3 regions of the Anaeromassilibacillus sp. Marseille-P3371 genome follow, and region 1 is predicted to be linked to each of the others. Evidence: predicted binding sites of a transcription regulator. Region 1 holds the regulator's gene; each other region holds the start of a gene.

Region 1 (7,640 bases):
AACGCCAGCACCATGGAAACCAAACAGATGCACACATCCAGAACGACCATGGTTATATTAAAAATTCGTTGGTTTTCCTTTAACATTTGCTTGTCCCTCTCCTTTCTGCGGGAAATCCCATAGGGTTGTGTTTATTGTACGGCATTGCAGACAAAATGGCAAGTTTCTCAAAGGAAATTCTGATTTGCCAATTTCCGTCACAGGCCATTCAAAAGTCATCAAAAAAGGCCCGGCGTTTAGCCGGGCCTCTCTAGCCTTGTCGATGGCAATTATGCGTGTGCTGCTCTGGCAGAAACTGCCTTTCTGTTTGCTGGGCAGATATTATATATGATTCCGTCTTTTGCCACCATCGAAATCGGAATTCTGGGCAAAAGCTTATGAAGAACTTCCACAAATCCGTTGACAGGGGCCTCCGCCATCCCTGTCACAATATGAGTCGCTCCTATTTGTTTTACAAACCCAACCGCCAATAATGCGGCATCATCGTGGAAATATACCGACATCTCTGCCTGTACATCGCGCGATGTCTGTCTCAGATACTCCAACTCCTCACAATCGGCATCAAATCCCGCCGAAGTCGGCTGTACACATAGCACATGCAAAGGAATCGACCGTTCTTCTGCGATTCGCTTTCCTGCTTTAATCAATCTGTCACAATCACGCTGGCCTGTAACACAAACCAGAACCGCTCCTCTGTCGCTCACCATTTTACCTCCTTTCCGTCAATCTCATTGTGTACCTACCGGGGAAACCTGCCGCTTACACGGGCTGTAAATCCCCGCCTATTTAAGTATAGTAAAAAATCCGCCAGTTATGGTAACGTTCAGTGTCCATTTCATGAATAAACTGTAAAGGATTCACCAAACAGCCGAATTCCCATCCAACTTGATCGCCACCCCATCCATTCAACAGGATTCCAGACCTATTTTGGAATCAGTACTTTTCTTTCTATGTTTAGTGTATCACAATTTCTATAATAACTCCAGAAACATTCTTGTAATTTTTATGAATTTATTCTAATTTTCATTTATGATAAACACAAAAAAGCAGAGTTCCGGGGAAAATCCCTTTCGCTCTGCTTTTTGTGCCCCTAAGCGCTGACGGGGGCGCCTTATTCAAAAATAGTCAATGGATCGATCCATTTTCCCGACTTCTTGACTGCAAAATGCAGATGTGGATCGTCCGCACTCTCGCATGGAGTGGTACCAACTGTACCAATTTTCTGGCCTGCTTTTACCGTGTCCCCTGCCTTAACATCCATGGTTTCCAATCCGCAATAACAGCCGCCGATCTCACCATGCTCAATATATACCACATTGCCAAACAGATCGTCATGATATGCATTTTTAACGGTTCCATCCGCGATCGCCGTTACTTCGTCTCCCAGTTCTGCGGCAAAATCTACACCTGCATGTGCGCGCCAATCCTTCATCGTTTTGGAATAGATAAGATCTTCGATACTAAATTTTTGTACCACAGTATCTCCGACTGGATAGGAAAATGTCTCCGGGACCGTTGTCGTCTTGACAACCGGTTCCTCTGAGGAAACAGGCGCCTTCGAAGCTGGCGCTTGGCTACTTGGAGCGGCACTCGACGGCGTTGATGAGGACACCGCTGAACTACTGCTCTGTGGTACTTCTAGCACCCCGCTTACCGCCTCATTAGCCGGAAAGGCGGTTGTCTGGCTGCTGGATGGGACGTCCTCCTCCGGTGTTGCATAGTTAATGACGCTATCGTACGTCGTCCAGGCGGCCACACCGATGGCAATTAAACAGACGCCCAGAGCAATGTAAAAGCCTTTGGAAGACCCGCCGGATGAATGGTTCTTCTGATAATGGTTATTAGTCATTCGTTGCACCTCCGAGTCTATTTTTGCCACCTATTCCGGGGAATATGCGGTAAATGTAAAAATAGACGTTCCATCCCCATTCCAGAAAACACGAAAAAAGACCGAACCCTTTCGGATTCGGTCTTTCTTCTTAGCTTGAGGGGTATATTGAGGAGGGTAGAACATGTATCAAGTTCTGGTGCGGCTCCATTGCTTGATTACGAGTTTTATTATACTCACTTTACCTCTTTCAGTTGTTACGATGCTATGAATATTCTTTAAACTATTTCAGTAGATTTTTTGAACGATTTTCCGTGTGTTTTGCCAAAAATTGCTGGTTTCAAAAGAAATCTTCGGAAACTTTTGCAAACAAACGTTTACATTTTTCAATTGGTTGTGTTATAATATAGGAGATGAATCGATGGGTGAAATGAGGTTCATAAGAATCCGTTTCCACCTACTTTTATTTGAAATACTGTGCAGAGGATGGATTCTTTAATCCCTTCCCAGTGGATTGTCTATTTTTCCAAATCCTCTATAAAATCTTCTGCAAATGATTATAAGGAAGCTGCACCAGGAAAGTGAGGATGCAAACATGTTGACAGAAAGCCAAAAAAAAGTATACGATTACTTAAAGAGCCGTGCACAGGGGGGCCTTCCACCGACGGTACGGGAAATCTGCAAGGCAACTGGATTGAAGTCTACTTCCAGTGTTCATGCACATCTGAAAACATTGGAACGAGAAGGCTATATCAGCCGAGACGCCGGGCTTAACCGCGCCATTCACCTCGCGGGAGAACAACCCACCATGCAAGTTCCTGTAGTCGGCCGTGTGGCGGCTGGACAGCCGATTTTAGCTGTAGAGGAAGTGGAGGGGTACGTCCCCTTCTGCCCTCCCAACCAGAATGCCGATGAGTATTTTGCCTTGCGCGTCCGCGGGGAAAGTATGAAGTGTGCTGGAATTTTGGACGGGGATCTCGTAGTTGCGCGCAAAGTTTCTACTGCCGAAGACGGCGAGATGATTGTAGCGCTGATTGAAGATGAAGCTACCGTTAAGTATCTGTACCGGGAAGCAGACCGTATTCGCTTACAACCCGATAACCCCGACTATGAGCCCATTTATGCAACCGATGTGGCAGTAATCGGAAAAGTCGCCGCGGTCATTCGTTATTATAAATGAAGCGTATTTCCATTTTCATAAAGGAATCGAGAAAAGGCGCAGTTCCTGTGTGATAGAGGGGAACTGCGCCTTGTTTCATTTTTTAGGTCAATCCAGTTCATCCAATAAAACAGCACGAACCGGAGAAGCTTCTGCACCTTTTAGAAAAAGAGGGAATGCAAGCAATGTATAAGTTCCTTCTTCGACCTGTGATAAATCTAATCCCTCTAGAATGGGTATTTCTGCACTGAGTAATTCCACATGCGGCCCCTCTTCTGCATGAGGCGCGCCGATACTCCATGCATCTGTTCCCACCAGTGTGACACCCGCGGATGCCAGTGCAAATGCAGCGCTGGTGGATAAAAAGGCCTCTCCCTCGCCTTTAAACAGCAGCATCTTCTCACAATAGGGCATGATGCGGTCAATGTCCGCGCCAGTGACAATTCCTTGTGCGGCTACTACCGTACAACGCCCCACAAAACGGGAGAGTTCCATCTCATCCACGGTTTTTCCGTCGTCGATAAAGTGACGTGGCGCGTCCACATGAGTAGCTGAGTGGCAACCTGTATAGAAGCCGGAGAGATTGTAGGAGTCCCCCAGCTCCATCCGGCGCACCAACTCCCGGCGTGGCACTGGATCTCCTGGATAAACCGGTGTAGAAAATAGCTCCCGCGAAATGTCAATGACCTTCATCCTTCTCCGCCTCCTTCCTTTTCTTGTAATATTTTTGTAATATTTTGAAAGAAATAGACCATCTAGTTTGTCTTATCAATAGGGAATTCTTGCTTGCCGCTTTATTTGGCCTTTTCCAGCATTGGAAGCGCTGTACAAAGCAGCTCTGTGGTCTGATGTGCAGCAAAGGTTGAAAATTGTTCGTAGTCAACTCCGGCATTGCTGTCGGCATTATCCGAGATACAACGAACCGCTGTATATTCGGTTCCGTTGATATAGCATACTTGGGCAATGCTCCCGCTTTCCATTTCGCAGGCGATTGCGCCAAACGTGGAGGCTATCCAATGTAGCTTTTCCGCGCTGCTGATAAATTGATCGCCGGAAGCAATCCGCCCGACATGAACATCCCCTTGATATGCACAGCATTTAGCCGCTTCGGCAAGTACCCGATTCATATTTGAGGAGGTGGGGATTACAACCAGGTTAATACCGGATACCATGCCAATCTTGTCGCCGATCTGCGTCGTATCCACATCGTGTTGAATGGCTCCGTCTGCCAGGACGAGGTCCCCGATCTTGACATCCGCGCCGATTCCCCCTGCAACGCCGCTATTGATGATTCGATCCGGTGCATAATGTAAGATCATCGTTTGGGCGCAGATTGCCGCATTGACTTTACCGACATTACAACGCGCGACCACACAATCCACTCCTCGGATTGTGCCGCGTACAAAATCCATTCCACTGATGGTTTCCGTCTGTGGATGTTCCAGTTTCGCAAGAATTTCTTCCACTTCAATTGCCATCGCGCCAATGATTCCGATCATAATTGCATCCCGCCATTTCTAATAAGATTACAGTTTTTGACGTTGTCCAAATTAAAATAGGATACCGCTCTGTATCATCCCAAAATACTACCTATTTTTTACAGTATACCTGATTGGAAATGGAATTGCAATTACTTTACATAATCACAGAATTTCTGTTGTATTCGGCTAATTTTTGTAATATAATTGGAACTGTTCAACAACCTATGAGAAAAGAGAGGATGGAGAGAAAAAAAGATGAATCGTACATTGAAAAGGTTTTTTTCCGCCGTTGCCTTGGGCTTGACCCTTTGCCTGTTTTCGGCGTCGTTTTGTAGTGCGGCGGCCGCCTCTACATCGGAGGCAGTACAAGAACATACCCTTTCTAATGCGCAATATGACGGTCCGAATGGGCGCTTTAAAGTTTATCTGAGTCCATCTGCACAGCCGTGGAATCCTTATTGTGATGGAAGCGGCAGTGAGGAATATTACATGCGCCAAGTTGCAACAGCGATGATTCCTTATTTACAAAGTTATGGAATTGACTATGTATTGCCAGGCGCACAAACAGGCTCCTCTGCCAACCAGAAGTCCTTTTTGACCAATCGCGCGAATGAAGCTAAAAATACGGGCTGTGACCTCTATTTAGCGATCCATTCCAACGCAGCCACGGGAAAAACCCGCGGTACTCGTATCTATTACTACACAAAGAGTGCCGAAAGCTTGCGCTTTGCAAAAGTTTTACAATCAACCTTCAACTATCCGGATAAATCTAATATCAAGCTCGCCTATAACGACGCTTTGATGGAGATGTATCTGCCAACCATGCCCCATGCATTGATTGAGACAGCTTTCCATGACAATCCACAGGACGTCGCCTGGATTAAGAGTAACATCAATACGATGGCCAAGAGCCTTGCGGATGCTGTCAATGAGTTTGCCAAAGGCAGTACTGGAACAGCGGTGGCATCCGGCCTCTCAATGGATCGTATCTTTGCGAACCTTTCCACTGGAACCGCAATCATCCTGAATGTTTCCTCCACCACTGGTCAAACGGTGCCCAGTCTGGTGTGGAGTTCCAGCAATCCGGCAGTCGCTTCTGTTGACCAGGGTGGTTTCGTGCTGGGGATGAGCGCAGGCGAAACCGTGATCTCTGCCACCACGCCAACCGGAACTTCTGTGCGCTGTACGGTGACTGTGACCGGGCCTACCATGCAAATTGGCGGCGGTCCTGTCGCTTCCGCCGAAGGAGAGTACGTCGCCAATCCAACAGAGGAAACAGGAGCAATTACTCCAACTGCTTAAGAGAATCTATGAGGCCATGAGGGTGTCCTAAAAGTCATGAAATGACGGAAGGATACCCTCTTTTTTTTAGAAATTCAGATATTTTTGCAGACAGAAAGAGGATGCCCCTTTCCTATGAATCCATCGATTCGTAGTTTGGGGAACGCCAATAAGGAAGTAAGAGAAACTTATTAACTTAACGGCTGACAAACGAGGTTGCTAAAGGAACCGGCGTGCTATTTCACAATGAAATGCCACGCCGGTTTTCTACGTATTTCAAACTATGTTTACAGAGGCAAGAATGGTTTGACATTTCCAACAGTCCAATCATGCCGGATAGGCCCAATGGCATCGGGCTTTTTCACCCTCTAAATGCGTAGACACGAATACCATGATATCAGCGAGTGCAAGCGGATTTCTGCTTGCGCCCGCTTGGTTACAAAGACGGAGAAAGCCGTCAAGGGCGCGGAGCGTTCATCTTAACCCTTGGCGGCTTCCTTTGTCTTTGCTATTTCTTGTTTACGATGGCCTGCACCAGTTTTGCCTGCAAGCGGTGTTTCATGTATTCGTCCACCCGCACATGAGGCGTACCGTCCAGATCGTAGAGTGTCCGGGTACACAGCTTATTCATGTAGCCGTCATAGTACCGCAAGAGGCGTTCCACTGCCTGCGGATCACCAGCGCGGGCCTCTGCAAAAACTAACAGGGGCAGAAGCACCCTGCCGTGGAATGTGGGCTGCTTCATTGGGGACACCCTCTTTATTTTTATGCAAGTGAATTTTAAGAGAATCATTTCCTTGATAGCAGATACTTGCGTTCTACTTTTCACCACGGTAAACAAAATTAGTAAACTATTGAAAATATGTTATATTCTAATCAGTAATAGTTAACTTATTGCATGTATAATAAATCCGCGTGCAGTTTTATTTATGTCTATTGATTAGCATGTGCTAATCGCCTCCGTCCACCGTCCTAAACGACCTTTAAAGAAAGGCGAGCTTCTCTGAGACAATACCCTCTCCTACACATCCTGTCGCTACGCTCTTGTGACCAGGTGCGTCACTGCATTCACGCAGAGAATTCTGCTCCTACGGTATTCTGCACCGAAGGACAGCTAATCCATGCTGTTTCGAACAACGAATCAGTCCGCTTGGCCGACGGCATCAAACTTAACAAGCTCTTCGAAATTCAAATCGGCTCCCTTAAAATTGACTTTAATGGTTATGCTTTGAAAACTGCCGGTGTCTCCCCGGAAGCCCATCCTTGGTGAAATCAGTCAACGTCTTCGGCGTAAAAGGGATGCAGAGATTGTGATCTCTCGTCCACGGCTCAATTCGGGGATACCATCCGTTCTCAAAACACCAGCTTTGCAACTACAAAAGAAATTTTTCGTGAAGAATCCATTCGCCCATTTTCTCACAAATCAGAACAATCTATCTCTTAATACGAACGCATCCCACTCCCTTTAATATCCGTTTTCATTCTACAATCCAGTTAATACGTATATATTTTGATCTTTAATAAGATCCATCCATCGCTAAAAAACAAACAACTGCCCTACAAATCCAACGTTCTGAGGACTACAAAAAATTTGTATACAACGAAAAAGGAACTACAAAAGATGTAGTTCCTTCAAAAAGTGGCTCCCCCTGTTGGACTCGAACCAACGACCCTGCGGTTAACAGCCGCATGCTCTACCGGCTGAGCTAAGGAGGAATGTTTATGTTGGCATCTTCCTATTGTCCCAGGCCGTTGCCAGCCAAGTATCGTCGGCACTAATGAGCTTAACTTCCGTGTTCGGGATGGGAACGGGTGGACCCTCATCGTCATCGACACCAACTCTATTTAGTACATTCCTGTCTAAATAGCTCTCTATATTCACTTTCCTTGT
Region 2 (7,640 bases), 1.0 Mb from region 1:
TGTTGCTAATTGATTCGGAGGAAGACCAACGAAAATTTGAAGAACTGTACCATCAATACAAACAGCTGATGTTTTATGTGGCCAGGGATTATTTTCACAAGGAATCTGCCATAGAAGATGCGGTTCAAGAAGCTTTTATCCGCATTATTAAAAATTTTTCGAAAATAGGAGAAATAAATTGTCCCCAAACGAAACATTTTATCGTTATAGTTATTAGAAGCACTTGTATCGACCTATTACGAACAGGAAAAAGAGAGGGGGCGGCAATTCCTTGGGAAGAGGTTCCCGAGACAGAGGAACCGGAAGATCGCAGACCGGGTGTTCAGTTAGAGGAGAAAGAAGCGTATGAACAGCTCTTGGAGACGCTTCGTTCTTTACCACAGACATATCGAGATGTTATGACTTTGCGGCATATACAGAAATTGTCGCTCGATCAAATTTCCAGCATTACGGGTTTTTCCGTTGATTATGTAAAGAAGATTTTACAAAGAGGAAAGAAAAAACTGGCTAAGGCGCTGGAGGAAAAGGAGGTTATATGACTGGTTTAAGCGACGAGCTTTTAGAACGTGCTTTGATGGACCTTGCACGTGAGGAGCTAGATCATTTGCCATCGGACAAAGAACTACAAAATCAGTACCAGATTTCGAAGCGTTTTGACAGAAAAATTGTTCACCTGATCCGTGATGAACGCCGCGCACCGTGGATGCGTAGTCTTGTGCGTTATGCAAAGCGCGCCGCTGTATTCTTCCTCGCTCTGTTGATTGCTGCGGGAACAACGATTATGACAGTAAGTGCGGCGCGTGAATGGTTCTTTAAGGTTATTTCGCAGATGTTCCCAACACATACGGAACTCCAATATGGACCAACTGAAGAATCGCAAGAGGATGAACCTTTTGTAGCATATGCACCAAGCTATATACCGGAAGGCTATGAATTAAAAGACGGACCGCGTGTGAGGGAACAGACGCGCTTAGTGCAAATTGGATACAAAGGCTCTGGAAGCAGAACGATCCGATACACGCAATCTTTTGACGGGGGATCGAGCATTGATACAGAGGGTTCTCATACAGAAACGGTCGAACTGAATGGCCGTGATGCTCTGTATATTCAGAAAGAAGATACAAAAATGCTATACGGACAAATTGACAACGCTATGTTTTGGTTATATGTCCGCGACCCCGACTTGGCAAAAGACGATGTACTGAAAATTGCAGATAGTATCGTTCCCCTGGAGGAACAAAATTAACTATCTTTTGACATTTTTAACATTTTTCACAATATGAACAATTATCCGTAGAATGATCGTACATATTCGAATATTCTTCTTTTAAAGGAGGAATATTCATGTCATTTAAAATGCACTTTGGACACGACATCTATCACGTTCGCACAGACAAGCGCAAACTGACACAGCAGCAGGTTGCAGATGCCACATTCATCTCTCTACGAGAATATCAAAAGATCGAGAAGGGAGAAATCGTACCCGGCTCTGAAATTTTTCTGCGTCTTGTCTTTTTCTTGAATGTAAATATTGAGAATTACCGACAGGACGTACTTAATCGTCCCCCTTTATAACAAAAGCCCGTAGGACCTCTGTAGTTAGGGGTCCTACGGGCTTTATTGGTTCCAACATTTACCGCTTGCATTCGACCGAACAGACATTCTATAATAAAAATACAAACAATCGTTCGGAGGCGGTTCATTTGGAGCGTGTGATCTTACATTGTGATATGAACAACTTCTATGCAAGCGTAGAATGCCTCTATAACCCTAAATTGCGTGGGAAACCGGTCGCGGTAGCTGGAGATGTTGAGCAGCGACATGGGATTGTACTCGCTAAAAATTACGAAGCTAAACGCTATGGCGTGTCCACGGGGCAACCGCTTTGGAAAGCAAGGCAGCTTTGTCCGGAGATTGTATTCGTCCCTCCCCACTTTGACCGCTATCTTCATTTTTCTGCGCTTGCCAGGGAAATCTATGAGGAATACACTTGCCAGGTGGAAAGCTTTGGTCTGGACGAATGTTGGCTTGATGTTACAGGCAGTCAAAAACTTTTTGGCTCCGGCCAAGCGATTGCGGACGAACTTCGGCGGCGTATCCAATATGAACTGGGAATTACGGCTTCCGTGGGGGTCTCATTTAACAAAGTTTTTGCAAAGCTCGGCAGCGATTTGAAAAAGCCCGATGCAACAACTGTCATTACACGGGAAAACTATCGCGATGTCGTTTGGCCGCTACCCGTGTCCGACCTGCTATATGTAGGCCCCGCAACTACACAAAAATTACATCGCTATGCCATTCACACCATTGGTGATTTGGCAAATTCTCACACAGATTTTTTAAATGGATTATTGGGAAAAATCGGCCTCATGCTTTTGGGGTTTGCAAACGGTTGGGACCATTCTCCGGTCACTGACGCAGGGGTTTATCCAGCGGTTAAATCCATAGGAAATTGCACAACGGCGCCAAAAGATCTGGTCACGGAGGATGCTATAAAAATCACCCTGTTCCTCCTTTGTGAAAGTGTGGCAGAGCGGCTTCGGGAACAAAATTTTCAATGTAATACCGTACAGATTTCCATTCGTTACGCAGACTTATGGTCTTGTGATCGTCAAAAAAAGTTGGATTTTCCCGTTTATAATTCAGAAAGTATCTATCAGGCAGCCTATACGCTTTATCAAAGGCATCACCTGCCGGATAAAGCCATACGCAGCCTGGGAGTGCGCGCCTGCAATCTTTCGTTGGCAGAGCACATCCAGATTTCTTTTTTGCCCGAAATAGCCCGTGCGCAGAAGCAGGAAAACCTGGAACATGCCATCGATGATATTCGGCGGCGATTTGGACATTTTAGTATTCAAAGAGGCTTGGCTTTGACGGACCGGGAACTGTCTGCGCTCGATCCAAAGGCGGAGCATATCATCCATCCGATTGGGTTCTTACACCGTGGATAGAGGGATATACGATGGAAACACGAAAGATATATGTGGAAGTGGATGCGCATTTTGATGTTAATGGACAGCTTTTCCCTACTGCAATCACATGGGAAGACGGAAGGCAATTCGCAATTGACCGTGTTTTAGATGCGAGACGGGCTGCAAGCTTAAAAGCAGGCGGCATTGGCGTGCGGTATCGGGTGCGTATTCTCGGTAAGGAGCGATATTTGTGGTATGAGGGGCCCGGTTGGTTTGTAGAGGCTCCCGCCTCATGTTAGGAGGATTACTATGTGCGGACGATATACGTTGTTTACGGACGAGGAATACCAGGACATTCGGAAAATCATCGATGAAATAGAGCGCAAGCATGGAAGTGGCTGTGTCAAAGTAGGAGAAATCTTTCCCACCAATTCCGCTCCTATCCTGCTGGATACCGGCGCGGGCGTGACGCCCGATGTGGCCAAATGGGGGTTTCCCTCCTTCCGTGGCAAAGGCTCAATCATCAACGCGCGGTCGGAAACTGCCGCGGAAAAACGTTCCTTCCGCGAAAGCTTGATGATACGACGTTGTGTTGTACCAAGCACCGGTTTTTATGAGTGGGATTCACAAAAGCAAAAGCACCGATTCCAACTCCCCGGTTCCGGCTCTCTATACATGGCGGGACTTTATAACGACTATCAAGATGGCCGCCGCTACGTCATCATGACCACCGCAGCCAACAAATCCATTATTAACGTCCACGATCGGATGCCCGTAATTGTACCAAGCGATAAAATATACGACTGGATTACAAATACGGATGTGGCCTTCGGAATAATGAGAGGAGCCCAACCAATACTACAAATAATGTAAAAAGGTGCAGCTATCCAATTCGGATAGCTGCACCTTTTCATTTTCCGATTCCATGCTTCACCCGATCATGCTCTTCCGCGCGCTTTGCATCGTTGAAACGGTCAGTTGTCCCCACCAAATAACCGGTGATCCAGCGGATACGCTCGAAGGACACGCCCTGGCCCACGAGACCGGATTTATCTGCTTTTGGTGTCATATCTGTGTCTCCTGTCCGGTGACGATGTTGTAGGCGGCGCGGTACACATCCTCTTCTTCGGTTTCGATCGGGATGTCGGTTTCTGTGTACGTCCGCCCACTGTTAATCAAATCGATTGCATCTGCATAGCGCGCCCCGCCTCGCTCGATGTAACAGCCGATGTCAGAGTATGTGTGCATAAATTGTTTGCCTCTGATGGTAATCGCCTCTGTTTTAATCATGCTGCAACCTCCATAGTAGCTATGATATTGACAATATCTGGATAATCCTCAATCGCCCGAAATTGATCGGCATATTTTGTCCAGTTTGTTGCAGATTTATATGTGTCAACAAGCATTTTGGGGACATAAAAATATCCCTCTCCAGAATATAGAGGCCCATTATAAAAGACGGTTGTTGATGCAAGACTGCATACATTTTCCGATCTGATAATAAAAGTCTTTAACACACTACATCCCTGGAATGCGTTATTGCTAATTTCGCTCGCCGCACCAAGATCGACTATCGTTAGATTTTTGCAATTTCTATAAGCGCTGTTCCCTATTTCTGTAGCCGATGGCAAGCTTATAGATGTTATCTTTCCGCATTCGTAAAACGCGTTATTCCTTATATTTGTCGCTTTTGGCAAAATTATCGACAGCAAATTTTCCGCATACTGAAATGCAAATTTTCCTATCGTTAATGCATTAGGCAAATTTATGGATTCTAAAGATTCTGAGTGGTAAAAAGCATAATCTCGGACTTTTGTTACATTTCCGGTGTAGTTTACGAGCGTCCCCTCCACTATTTCTACGGATTTATCTTCTCCACCGCTTCCTCCACTCTCAATCTGTGCTATTTTCCCCGCATAGCTGGAAAACGGATCGCTGTCCGATACGGTTACGCCCTTTGCGGTAATCGCCGACTTTATGGCGCTCTTTGTCTCCATAAGCTTGCTGAGCTTGTCTGCAATGCTCCCCATCAGACCACCTCCCCGTTGATCTCATCAAGCAAGGCGCTGATGTTCCCGACTTCTTCCTCCGAAGCCGCTCCAATCGCTTTCCGCACGTCTTCTGGAGCTGTCCAGTACGGTGCGCCGCTGGTCCCTTGCCGTAAAAACGATCCGGCGGTTGTGGGAAATGCGAGCTGTGACAATGTAGTAGTTCCTGACGGATAGATCAGCCGATATGATGACCAACTTGTTTTTCCAGTTCCGCCTTTTGACACGCTAACGGAACTACTCAAATCAGAAGTATAGGGTTTATTCGCGCCAACTGCAATCCAATATGTACCATCATACTGCAAAAGCTGTGGGTCTCCCGAAGATAACCATGTAGTTGTATATCCGGATACTACTGAGCTGTTTGTGTAACTATAGCGGCGCCGAATACCTTTTGCACCCAATCCATTGATATTTAGCGTAGGTGTGGAACTCGAGCTCACCCTATGCGGGATAATTGTAATTAGCATACCAATAGTTAGTTCTGTGATGCCATCTATCGTGGCCGTAAATGCACTTCCAGTCCCCGCTGTTGTAACAATAGGGATTGCCGCGCCCGCCTGCATAGTCCCTGTCACAAGCCCGTCTTTGGTAATCGCCTTTTTCCCCTCCGCAATGTCTGCGGCGGTCGCATCCGCTTGTGCCTGCGCGGTCTGCCATCCCTCTATAGCAGCATCTACTTCCGCGCCTGTGTGCGTCAGTAGATATGTCCCTGTGTTCTCTTGTCCGCCGGGACCCGCTGCCCGTGTCATATTGTTTTCCAAGATAATAAACCTCCTATCGCTTGATCGATCTCCCTACCAGTATATGGGATTGTATAGTCTCGTTTGTCCGCTGTGTGGAGTTCTAAGCCGGCTTTATCACAAAGAGTCGCCCCGGAAGACTCTTGCAATACTCCGTATTCCTCTATGCCAATCAAAACCAAATACCCCTGACCGGTTGATACAGGATTTGGAGTGATCTGCGCAGACGTAATCTTAACGGACATCCAGTATCACCCTTACCTTCCGTGTCTCTGGCGGTATCTCATAGGTGATTTCCAGCGTATAAGCCCCTGTTTCTTGTGGCTCTACTAAAACGCTTATACGCCCTTTCTCTACCTCACAGGTCCCTTCCTGTTCAGGCTTTCCCTTCAAATTCTTTGTAAGCGTCCATTCTGCGTGCGGGATAACCACGGGTCCAGGCTGTCCGCTTCGGACTTCCAAGTCCACATACTTGTCCTCCCCCAATATCCAGTTGCGTTTATACACTGGTAGCACAACAACACCCCTTTTTGATCGTGACTAGATACCTTTCATCCATTAGTTCTGCCTGCACCCGTTCTGACAATAAAATTACCCTATAGGGGTCTTCTTCCAGACAGACGCACACTAAGCGGCTGTTCTGCATATACAGGACGCCGGACCAATAGGTTTGTTCCGCCGCGGCGTTTTCTGCCCAAAACTCACACGCGTATTGCCCGTCGGTCAGGTCGGCGGGAACCGACGCTTGCCAGTCCCCGCCCTCCACTTGCCTCAAGATCAGGTTGTATTGGTCGGCGTGTCCCCACACCTTTACTGCACTACTCATACAACCGTTACTCTGATTGTATACGTTGCACCTGCATCCACTGGATTCGGTGCAATTTCTACTTTGGTAATCTTCGGCGCGGTTGTGTTGAGTGTAACCGTCCGTGTAATCGCAGTTGTTTTTCCTGCACGATCGGTTGCCGTTACAACAATGGTATTCTCTCCCTCTTGTAGGGTAACCGTCTTGCTCCAGGTGCCGGAACTCTCAACCGTAACCGCTCCTTGGTCAACTTGATTGAGTTTAATCGTAATGATTACCGGCCCGCTGGTTACGTCGCTGGTCGTACCGGACACGGTAAGGGCCGTCTTGTTGGTGACAAGATTATCCTGCGGGCTGGTTACATCCAAAGTTGGCGGCGTAGTGTCAACCGTAATACTGCGAATAACCGTATTCGCCGCATTGCCGTCGTTATCCGACACATTGACTGTGATCGTATGCGCGCCATCTCCCAGGGCTTTCTGTGGCGTGTATGTTATATCGTAGCCGTTTTCCGCCTCTTGTACAGACATCCCCGGCGAAGTGTTCCCCACGGTTGCCCCACTGTCGATTTTTAGCGACAACGATGTAATGTCGATTCCGCTGTCATCGTCGCGGATCTGCGCTTTGATTACCGGTGTATTATTGGTGATTAACGCATCCGCCCCCCGGGGCAGTAATTGTAATTGTGGGCTTGTTATGTTCCTTTACAACCAGCCGCAATGCTTCGCCAATTTCCCCTTCGGTCGATGCACTTGCCTCCCCGGTATTTCCTGCGTCGTCCGTCGCTTTCACCGTCACATCGTAATAGTGGCCGTCCTCATTATATGACGATTTATCTGGTGCAACCAGCGAAGCGGTCCATTTCCTGGAATCCCCATCATATGTAAGGCTATGCTCCTGCCCGCCGATCATTACTTTTACTGTTTGGACAGCCATGCTTTAGCCACCTTTCTTTGTCCGTACGATCGCCTGATACGCGCCGTTGCTTGCCAGGCTGACCAAGGCCGCATTCAGCGGCACCAGCGCCCAGACCGTCCAGGGCTGTATCCAGCCGCCCGTGGCTGCCGTTGTGATTACCAGCAGCACCACAGCGATGATGTAAGACAGCCACTGCGTCGGTAGCTTAGCCGTC
Region 3 (7,640 bases), 1.9 Mb from region 1:
GGCTCAGTAGCAGGGATCATTATGGAGATTATCGGACTGGTTGGCGCAATTTCTACGGGGCTGGCGTTTATTCTTTTGGCACTGATTTCCGTATTATTTGGCATGCCTTGGACTGCTTTTGCAATTTCTAGTTTTGTTATTGTTCCGTTGTGCGTAGGCTTTTCGGCACTGGCAATCTGTGGAGTGCGCCAGGTGCGTCGAAAGAGGCGTTTTCAAAGATATCAGGCCCAGTTAAACGGCGGCACATTTTGTTCTTTAAAACTCCTGGCGTCGGCTGTAGACGAGTCAAAGTCCTTTGTTGTACACGATTTGCGTAAGATGATTCGGGATGGTTTGTTCCCGCAAGGGCATATTGATGAGCAAGAAACCTGTTTCATCGCGACGGATGAGACGTATCGCCAGTATTTACAGGCGCAGGAGAGCGCCCGTCGCCGGCAAGAAGAGGAGCAAAGAAGAAAAGTGTCCAGTCCCGACGGACCTACAGAGTTGGAAAAAGTGATTGCGGAAGGGCGTGATTATCTTTGGCAGATTCGCGAAGAGAATCACGCGATATTCGAAGACGTGTTTTCGCAAAAGCTATCCCGCTTAGATGCAGTATCCACGAAAATCTTTAACCATGTAGAGGCACATCCCAAAAAACTTCCAGGCATTCGCAAATTTATGCAGTATTATTTGCCTATTACCTTAAAATTGGTGAAAGCTTATCGGGAATTTGGAGAACAGTCCATCCAAGGAGAGAACATTACCCGGGTAAAGACGGAAATTCGCGATACATTGGATACGATCAATATTGCCTTTGAAAATCTTTTGGACAGCCTGTTCCAAGATGATGCACTGGATATTTCTACAGACATCTCTGTATTGGAGACGATGCTTGCACAGGAGGGGCTGACCGGGGATACGTTTCATCAGAAGAAACCGTAAATTCGATTGGAGGTACTTGTTATGGACGAGACTTTTCAGGAGCAGCCCATGTTGACCCTCGAGCCGTTTGCAGATGAACAGCCTGCTTCCATCGAGAAGGTACAGCCTGTGCAGACATCTACAGAAACGCCAATATTCGATGAGCGTAGCTTAACGCCGGAAGAACGCCGGATGGTGGACGATTTTGCGGCCAAAATTCAATTGAGCAATTCCAATATGATCTTGCAGTATGGTGCAGGCGCACAGAAAAAGATGGCAGACTTTTCAGAGGATGCGTTGAGCAACATTCGTACAAAAGACCTTGGCGCAGTAGGAGAGATGCTTTCCAGTGTTGTTACAGAATTAAAAAGCTTCGATGTAGAGGAAGAGGAGAAGGGATTCTTTGGTTTTTTCAAACGGAGCGCAAATAAAATGACAGCCTTGAAGGCTAAGTATGATAAAGTGGAGGCCAATGTCGAAAAGATTTGTGCGGTGTTGGAACGACATCAGGTGCAATTGCTCAAGGATGTTGCGATGATGGACAAGATGTATGAAATGAACAAGGTTTATTTCAAGGAATTGTCCATGTATATTTTGGCAGGCAAAAAGAAACTTACGCAGGTTCAGCAGGAAGAACTGCCTCTCCTGGTGGAGAAAGCAAAACAAACCGGCCTGCCGGAAGACGCCCAGGCAGCCAATGATCTTGCTTCTCTTTGTAACCGCTTTGATAAGAAGTTGCACGACTTGGAACTCACCCGAATGATATCCATCCAAATGGCGCCAGAGATTCGGTTGGTGCAGAGCAATGATACCCAGATGTCGGAGAAGATTCAGTCCACGTTGGTCAACACGATTCCGCTTTGGAAAAGTCAAATGGCGTTGGCGCTGGGAATTGCACATTCTCAACAGGCGGCGCAAGCACAGCGCGAGGTAACCGATATGACAAACGAGCTGCTTCGCCGGAATGCCGCGACACTCAAAATGGCGACGGTCGAAACGGCAAAAGAGACGGAACGTGGGATTGTGGATATGGCAACGCTGCGCGAAACCAACCAAAGTTTAATTTCTACATTGGACGAGGTCATGCAGATTCAGACGGAAGGCCGCCAAAAACGCCGTGAAGCGGAGATGGAGTTGAGCCGTTTGGAGGATGAACTCAAACAAAAGCTACTGGAAATACACGGTTAACCAAAGAGTAAAGCCGCTTCGGCATGGAAATGCCGGGCGGCTTTTTTAGAAAATATTGGTATTACAAAATGAATACTGGATTTTTAAAGGGGTGCGCTTTATAATTAGAATAGAACATTTGATTGGAGATGGAACGCATGGAGCGTACAGACCGTGTTATTCTACATTGCGATTGCAACGCTTTTTACGCTTCTGTTGAGTGTTTGTTGCATCCAGCATATCGGGATGTCCCGATGGCAGTATGCGGAGATCCCGAAAACCGCCGCGGGATTGTACTTGCCAAAAATGAGAAAGCCAAACGCTTTGGCGTTCAGACAGCGGAAACCATCTGGCAAGCGCGGCGGAAGTGTCCAGAGCTGGTGCTTGCTCCACCGCATAGGGATCAATATGCCAAGTATTCAAAACAGGTAAATGCCATTTATCAGCGTTATACTGATTTAGTGGAGCCTTTTGGAATTGACGAGAGTTGGCTCGATGTGACCGGCAGTCAAAAGCTATTTGGTACTGGAAAAGAGATTGCGGACCGGTTGCGTGAAGAGGTCAAACGAGAGACTGGCCTGACCATTTCAGTTGGGGTGTCCTTTAATAAAATTTTTGCCAAACTGGGAAGCGACTACAGAAAGCCTGATGCAACCACGGTGATTTCACGGGAGAACTATTCGGAACTGGTGTTTCCTCTCTCGGTGGATGCCCTGCTCTATGTAGGAAAGAGTGCGCGGGAGACTCTGCAAAAAATGCGTATTCGTACAATCGGGGACTTGGCCCATGCAAGCCGCAAGACTTTAGTAGCGAGCTTAGGGAAGGTGGGTGGAGAATTATACGATCATGCCAATGGTCTGGATACGAGTCCGGTAAAGAGCGTTTACGAACCGAAAGAGGTAAAATCGGTGGGCAATGGTCTAACATTTAAACGTAATTTGATCGGCTGGGATGACATCCGACTGGGTGTCACTGTTTTAGCCGATACAGTTGCCGCGCGTATGCGCCGTAGTGGCGTAAAATGTTATACAGTGCAACTTAATATTCGCAATCCAAGTTTCAAAACCATTTCCCGTCAAAAGCCTTTACACGTACCAACTTTTCTGGCAAAGGAACTAGCGGATACTGCGATGGAACTTCTAACGGAATCGTGGAATCCCAACGCGCCAATCCGCATGTTGACGCTCACCGGTACAAACCTAGTACCAGCAAAAGAGGCGCCAGGAGAGCAGATGAGTCTGTTTGAACATTCCAGGCAGAAAGAGCGGAAGAAGCAGGAGAAGTTGGAGACCACTTTGGATGCCATTCGTGCAAAATTTGGAAAAGATTCCGTATCCATCTGCGGCGTTCTGCAGAATGATATAGGGGCGGATTGACTTGCATTCCAGCCGATGTCTTGCTAAAATGAGGAAAAGCAAATTCTATACAGATACAGTTTTTGGACTGGAAAGGAAAAGCGATCCAATGAAATACAGTATTTTTGGAGATACATATGTTGTACGCCTGCAAAAAGGCGAAGAGGTACTCACATGTTTACAGGAGCTCTGCCGGAAGGAATCGATCTCTTTGGGAATTGTTTCGGCGATTGGAGCAGTTAACCATGTATCAGTGGGTGTCTATCGAGTGGAAGAACAAGAATATATTGCAAAGACCTTTGATGGGGTGATGGAATTGACATCCCTTCTGGGGAATATTACCGAAAAGAACGGGGAGCCTTACCTGCATTTGCACGCCACCTTTGGGAGGCTCGATGGCAAGGTGATTGGCGGCCACCTCACGGAAGCTGTGGTGAGTGCTACCTGTGAACTGTTTATCCGAAAAATCGATGGATATGTGGGGCGTAGGCTGGACCCGGAAACAGGGTTAAACATTTTTGATTTATAAGGAGGATCTACCGATGGTCAAGCATATTGTCATGTGGAAGCTCAAGGATGAAATCAAACAAGATGGTTCAGAAGCTTTGGTCGTTTCGCTGCAAGAACGTTTCAAAGCACTCCTGGGGGTTGTACCGGGGTTGACTGAAATTGAATTCGGCGCCAACTACAACGGTGGGGAATATGATATTGCGCTGTATTGCGCATTTCAGACAAGGGCGGATCAGGACGCATATCAATCGAATCCGGCGCATCTTGCAGTGGCGGAAACGGTGCGTGCATCTACTTGTGGCCGCGCCTGTGTTGACTACGAAATCGAATGATAAAACCGGAAAGCCCTTCCCCTTATGGGGATAGTTGCTTTCCGGTTTTCTTTTTGTGCAAAGTATGTTATGATGGAGAAAAATAGATCAATCTGGGCATGCTTTCTATAAAAACTGTGTCCAAATGTAAAGGAGGAATTGCCATGTTGGCGGAGTTAGGAAACGATCTGAAAAACCTTTTGTTGGCTGGAGTAGGGGCCGTTGCAGTGACTGCGGAAAAGTCGGAGGAGCTTTTGAAAGAGCTGGTGAAGAGAGGGGAACTCACCGTAGAACAGGGCAAAGTCCTCAACGAAGAGTTGAAACATAGGATACAGGAGAAAAAGCAACCGGTCAAACAGGGTGAACCGTTGGCTGCACAAGGGTGCAGCGCGCCCTGTGTAGAGGTGGAACGGATGAGTCGAGAGGAAAGAGCACAACTGCTCAAGAAGTTGCAGGAGCTCGATGCGAAGGAACAGGATGGAAACGACAAAGCCGTTGAATAATTCCCCGGGGAACGGTAAGCGCCTGGGGGAAATCTTGCGCATTTTGGGAAGGCATAAGCTAACCCAGGGAATTACCCCGGAAAAACTGCGTGCGACGGTAGAGGACTTGGGGCCTACCTTTGTCAAGTTCGGACAAATCATGTCTATGCGGCATGACATGCTTCCTGCCGAATATTGCGAGGAATTAGCAAAGTTGCGCACAGACGTTCAACCATTGGCGTTTGCAGAAGTGCGCCGCGTGGTTGAGGCTGAATATAAGGTGCCTATGGAGGAAATCTTTTTGTCCTTTGAAGAGCAGCCAATTGGATCAGCGTCGATTGCGCAGGCACATATGGCGGTATTACGGGATGGCCGGCCGGTAGTTGTAAAAGTACAACGTCCGGGTATCCGCGAGACGATGGCCCAAGATGTGGCATTGCTGCATCGTGCGGCACGTTTACTGAATCTCACAGAAGTGGGCGACGTAGTAGATCTGAACATGGTGTTGGACGAAATGTGGACGGTTGCACAACAGGAGATGGATTTTCTGTTGGAGGCGCAGAATGCAGAGGAATTTCGGGCCTGCAATCGGGATACTGCATTTGTGGATTGTCCGGAAATTGATCACCGGCACACGACTACCCGCGTGTTGGTGATGGAATATGTGGATGGGGTCCAAATCGACGACGTGGATACACTGCATCGGGAAGCGTATGACCTTGAAGAGGTAGGTTTAAAGCTGGCGGACAACTATGTAAAGCAAGTGATCGATGACGGCTTTTTTCATGCAGACCCGCATCCCGGAAACATCCGTATCCGCGGGGGAAAAATCGTCTGGATCGATTTAGGCATGATGGGCCGCCTCACAATACGCGATCGTTCCTTGCTTCGGGATGGGGTAAAGGCCATTGTCAGTGGGGATGTGGAACATCTAAAACAGATTGTGCTGACAATGGGCGTGCATTCCGGGCGTATTGACCATGCGCGATTGTATGGCGACATCGACGATTTTCTGGCAAAGTATGCCAAGCTGGATTTGGGGAGTATGGATCTTGGACAGATCATCGAGGAATTGGTCGGCCTTGCACGGGAACATCGCATATCCGTGCCGAAAGGGATCTCTATGCTGAGCCGAGGTGTGCTCACTTTAGAGGGGGTCCTTGCGGTTGTCAGCCCAAAGATCAATCTTTTGGAAATTTTGGCAAATCGGATGTCGGCAGAAATCCGCAAAGATTTTGATTGGATAGAAGAACAAAAAGGCCGTTTCAGAAACTTGTATGAATCCAGCCAAAAGGGAATCCGTATTCCTGCACAGATGTCTGACCTGCTTCGAATGGCTTTAAAAGGTCAAGCAAAAGTCAACTTAGAAGTGATTGGTTCCGAACAGCCGTTGGCCTCTTTGGACCGCATGGTCAACCGGCTGGTAAAATGTATCCTATGCGCTGCTATGTTGCTGGGGTCCTGTTTGCTTTGTACCACCGGAATGCAGCCAAAGCTTTTGGGAATCCCATTGGTGGGGATGTTAGGTTTTATTGCGGCACTCCTTATGGGAATATGGGTACTTTGGGATATGCACAAGCATAAATAGGACTCATTTTACACAGTTAAAAGTATACGGCGTTAATAACAGAACCCCCGCTACGTCCCATTGGGATTTGTAGCGGGGGTTCTTGCAAATTATTTTGAATGGTTTTACAGAGATTGTTTAGATCATTACTATACGCTATGGAAACCTTTACCGATGATTTCGCTCGTATTGGAAATCAGGATGAATGCACCTGGCTCTACCTGCCGGATGTATTGCCGGAGCTGTACAGCCTGATAGCGCTTGAGTACGGTAAATACAATGTACTTTTTATCGTGGGAAAAGGCGCCTTCTGCTTCGCAAACAGTGGCACTGCGACCCAATTTATGCACGATAAAATCGCAGATTGGCTCCGGGGTACTACATACAACATTGAAGTATTTACAAAGGTTGATGCTTTCGATGACGTTGTCGATCACCAGCGATTTGGTAAATAGCCCCAGCATTGAGAACAGAAAAGTCTTTATATCAAAGATAAAGAACGCGGATAGCGTGATCAACAGATCGCTCAATAGGAGCGCATTGCCAATATTGACACTCGTATATTTCTTTAAGATCATCGCAACAACATCGGTGCCGCCGCTCGACGCGCCAATGTTGAACAGGATGGCAGAACCAAGGCCGGGGAGGACAATCGCAAAGACCAATTCCAGCATGGGATCGTCGGTCAGAGGCTTGTCCAAGGGCCAGAAATATTCCATTCCGGAGAGCGCTACTGACAGCAACATACTGGAATAAACCGTGCGTACACCAAAGCCCTTTCCCAAAAAAAGAAATCCTAAAATCAGCAACAAAAGGTTAACAATAAAGTTGACAGTACTGGGAGAGATGGGCATCACCTGACTGACGACAACAGCCAAGCCGGTCACGCCTCCAAAGGTAAAGTTATTTGGAAACTTAAAAAAATAGATTCCCACTGCCATCAGTAGGGTACTGGCTGTGATAAGCGCGTATTCTTTAAAAATCTTCTGAACGGTTTCCTGGCGTGGCATCGTAAATTTCATTGTGATCCCTCCAAAGAAAAACGTCATTTTCTCTATAACCTTTCGAACAATTGAAAGCGAATATGTGTAAGGACTTATGAACGTATCGCAAGAATCTTGCGTCAAGAAATTTTTTGAAACTATTGGAATTTATAAAAAGAGGATTTCCCCCGAGAGATTTTTTTATTGGGATACAAAGAATCGGTCAGGGATCTCATAATCGCCTTACGGCCGATCCATCCTATTTACATAAAGTAAGGATGCCTTATCAGAAGCCATCGTGCTGGAATTCTTGAAACAGTAAGAATCTCTTTTTCGGCATTTTGTAAGATCAATGGGAGATT

What was found. The regulator LexA, encoded in region 1, represses DNA repair genes until DNA is damaged. The targets are predictions, from matches to a motif close to CNAACANNTGTTNG.
Positions count from the first base shown of each region.
Region 2: a site for LexA is predicted at 1,678-1,691, ahead of dinB (DNA polymerase IV). Genes of this name have one in related genera too.
Region 3: a site for LexA is predicted at 2,203-2,216, ahead of dinB (DNA polymerase IV). Genes of this name have one in related genera too.

Region 1 is NZ_LT835157.1:2,935,653-2,943,292, forward strand. Features, by position in the region: gene B9Y59_RS12355 (undecaprenyl-phosphate glucose phosphotransferase) at 1-86, opposite strand, end outside; gene B9Y59_RS12360 (adenine nucleotide alpha hydrolase family protein) at 270-707, opposite strand; gene B9Y59_RS12365 (M23 family metallopeptidase) at 1,112-1,849, opposite strand; gene lexA (transcriptional repressor LexA) at 2,424-3,008, shown strand; gene B9Y59_RS12375 (cyclase family protein) at 3,096-3,680, opposite strand; gene B9Y59_RS12380 (5'-methylthioadenosine/adenosylhomocysteine nucleosidase) at 3,782-4,486, opposite strand; gene B9Y59_RS12385 (N-acetylmuramoyl-L-alanine amidase) at 4,724-5,770, shown strand; gene B9Y59_RS12390 (helix-turn-helix domain-containing protein) at 6,258-6,494, opposite strand; tRNA gene B9Y59_RS12395 (tRNA-Asn) at 7,390-7,465, opposite strand; rRNA gene rrf (5S ribosomal RNA) at 7,473-7,589, opposite strand.
Region 2 is NZ_LT835157.1:1,916,649-1,924,288, forward strand. Features, by position in the region: gene B9Y59_RS07635 (RNA polymerase sigma factor) at 1-539, shown strand, start outside; gene B9Y59_RS07640 (DUF4367 domain-containing protein) at 536-1,246, shown strand; gene B9Y59_RS07645 (helix-turn-helix domain-containing protein) at 1,345-1,575, shown strand; gene dinB (DNA polymerase IV) at 1,713-2,951, shown strand; gene B9Y59_RS07655 (hypothetical protein) at 2,963-3,211, shown strand; gene B9Y59_RS07660 (SOS response-associated peptidase) at 3,222-3,785, shown strand; partial or broken gene B9Y59_RS07665 (anaerobic ribonucleoside-triphosphate reductase) at 3,823-3,939, opposite strand; gene B9Y59_RS07670 (hypothetical protein) at 3,978-4,202, opposite strand; gene B9Y59_RS07675 (leucine-rich repeat domain-containing protein) at 4,199-4,942, opposite strand; gene B9Y59_RS07680 (hypothetical protein) at 4,942-5,724, opposite strand; gene B9Y59_RS07690 (hypothetical protein) at 5,938-6,171, opposite strand; gene B9Y59_RS07695 (PF13754 domain-containing protein) at 6,203-6,529, opposite strand; gene B9Y59_RS07700 (Ig-like domain-containing protein) at 6,526-7,206, opposite strand; gene B9Y59_RS16185 (hypothetical protein) at 7,148-7,444, opposite strand; gene B9Y59_RS07705 (hypothetical protein) at 7,448-7,640, opposite strand, start outside.
Region 3 is NZ_LT835157.1:1,057,894-1,065,533, forward strand. Features, by position in the region: gene B9Y59_RS03455 (5-bromo-4-chloroindolyl phosphate hydrolysis family protein) at 1-924, shown strand, start outside; gene B9Y59_RS03460 (toxic anion resistance protein) at 946-2,091, shown strand; gene dinB (DNA polymerase IV) at 2,229-3,446, shown strand; gene B9Y59_RS03470 (PPC domain-containing DNA-binding protein) at 3,535-3,954, shown strand; gene B9Y59_RS03475 (Dabb family protein) at 3,968-4,267, shown strand; gene B9Y59_RS03480 (hypothetical protein) at 4,411-4,749, shown strand; gene B9Y59_RS03485 (ABC1 kinase family protein) at 4,724-6,316, shown strand; gene B9Y59_RS03490 (YitT family protein) at 6,445-7,317, opposite strand.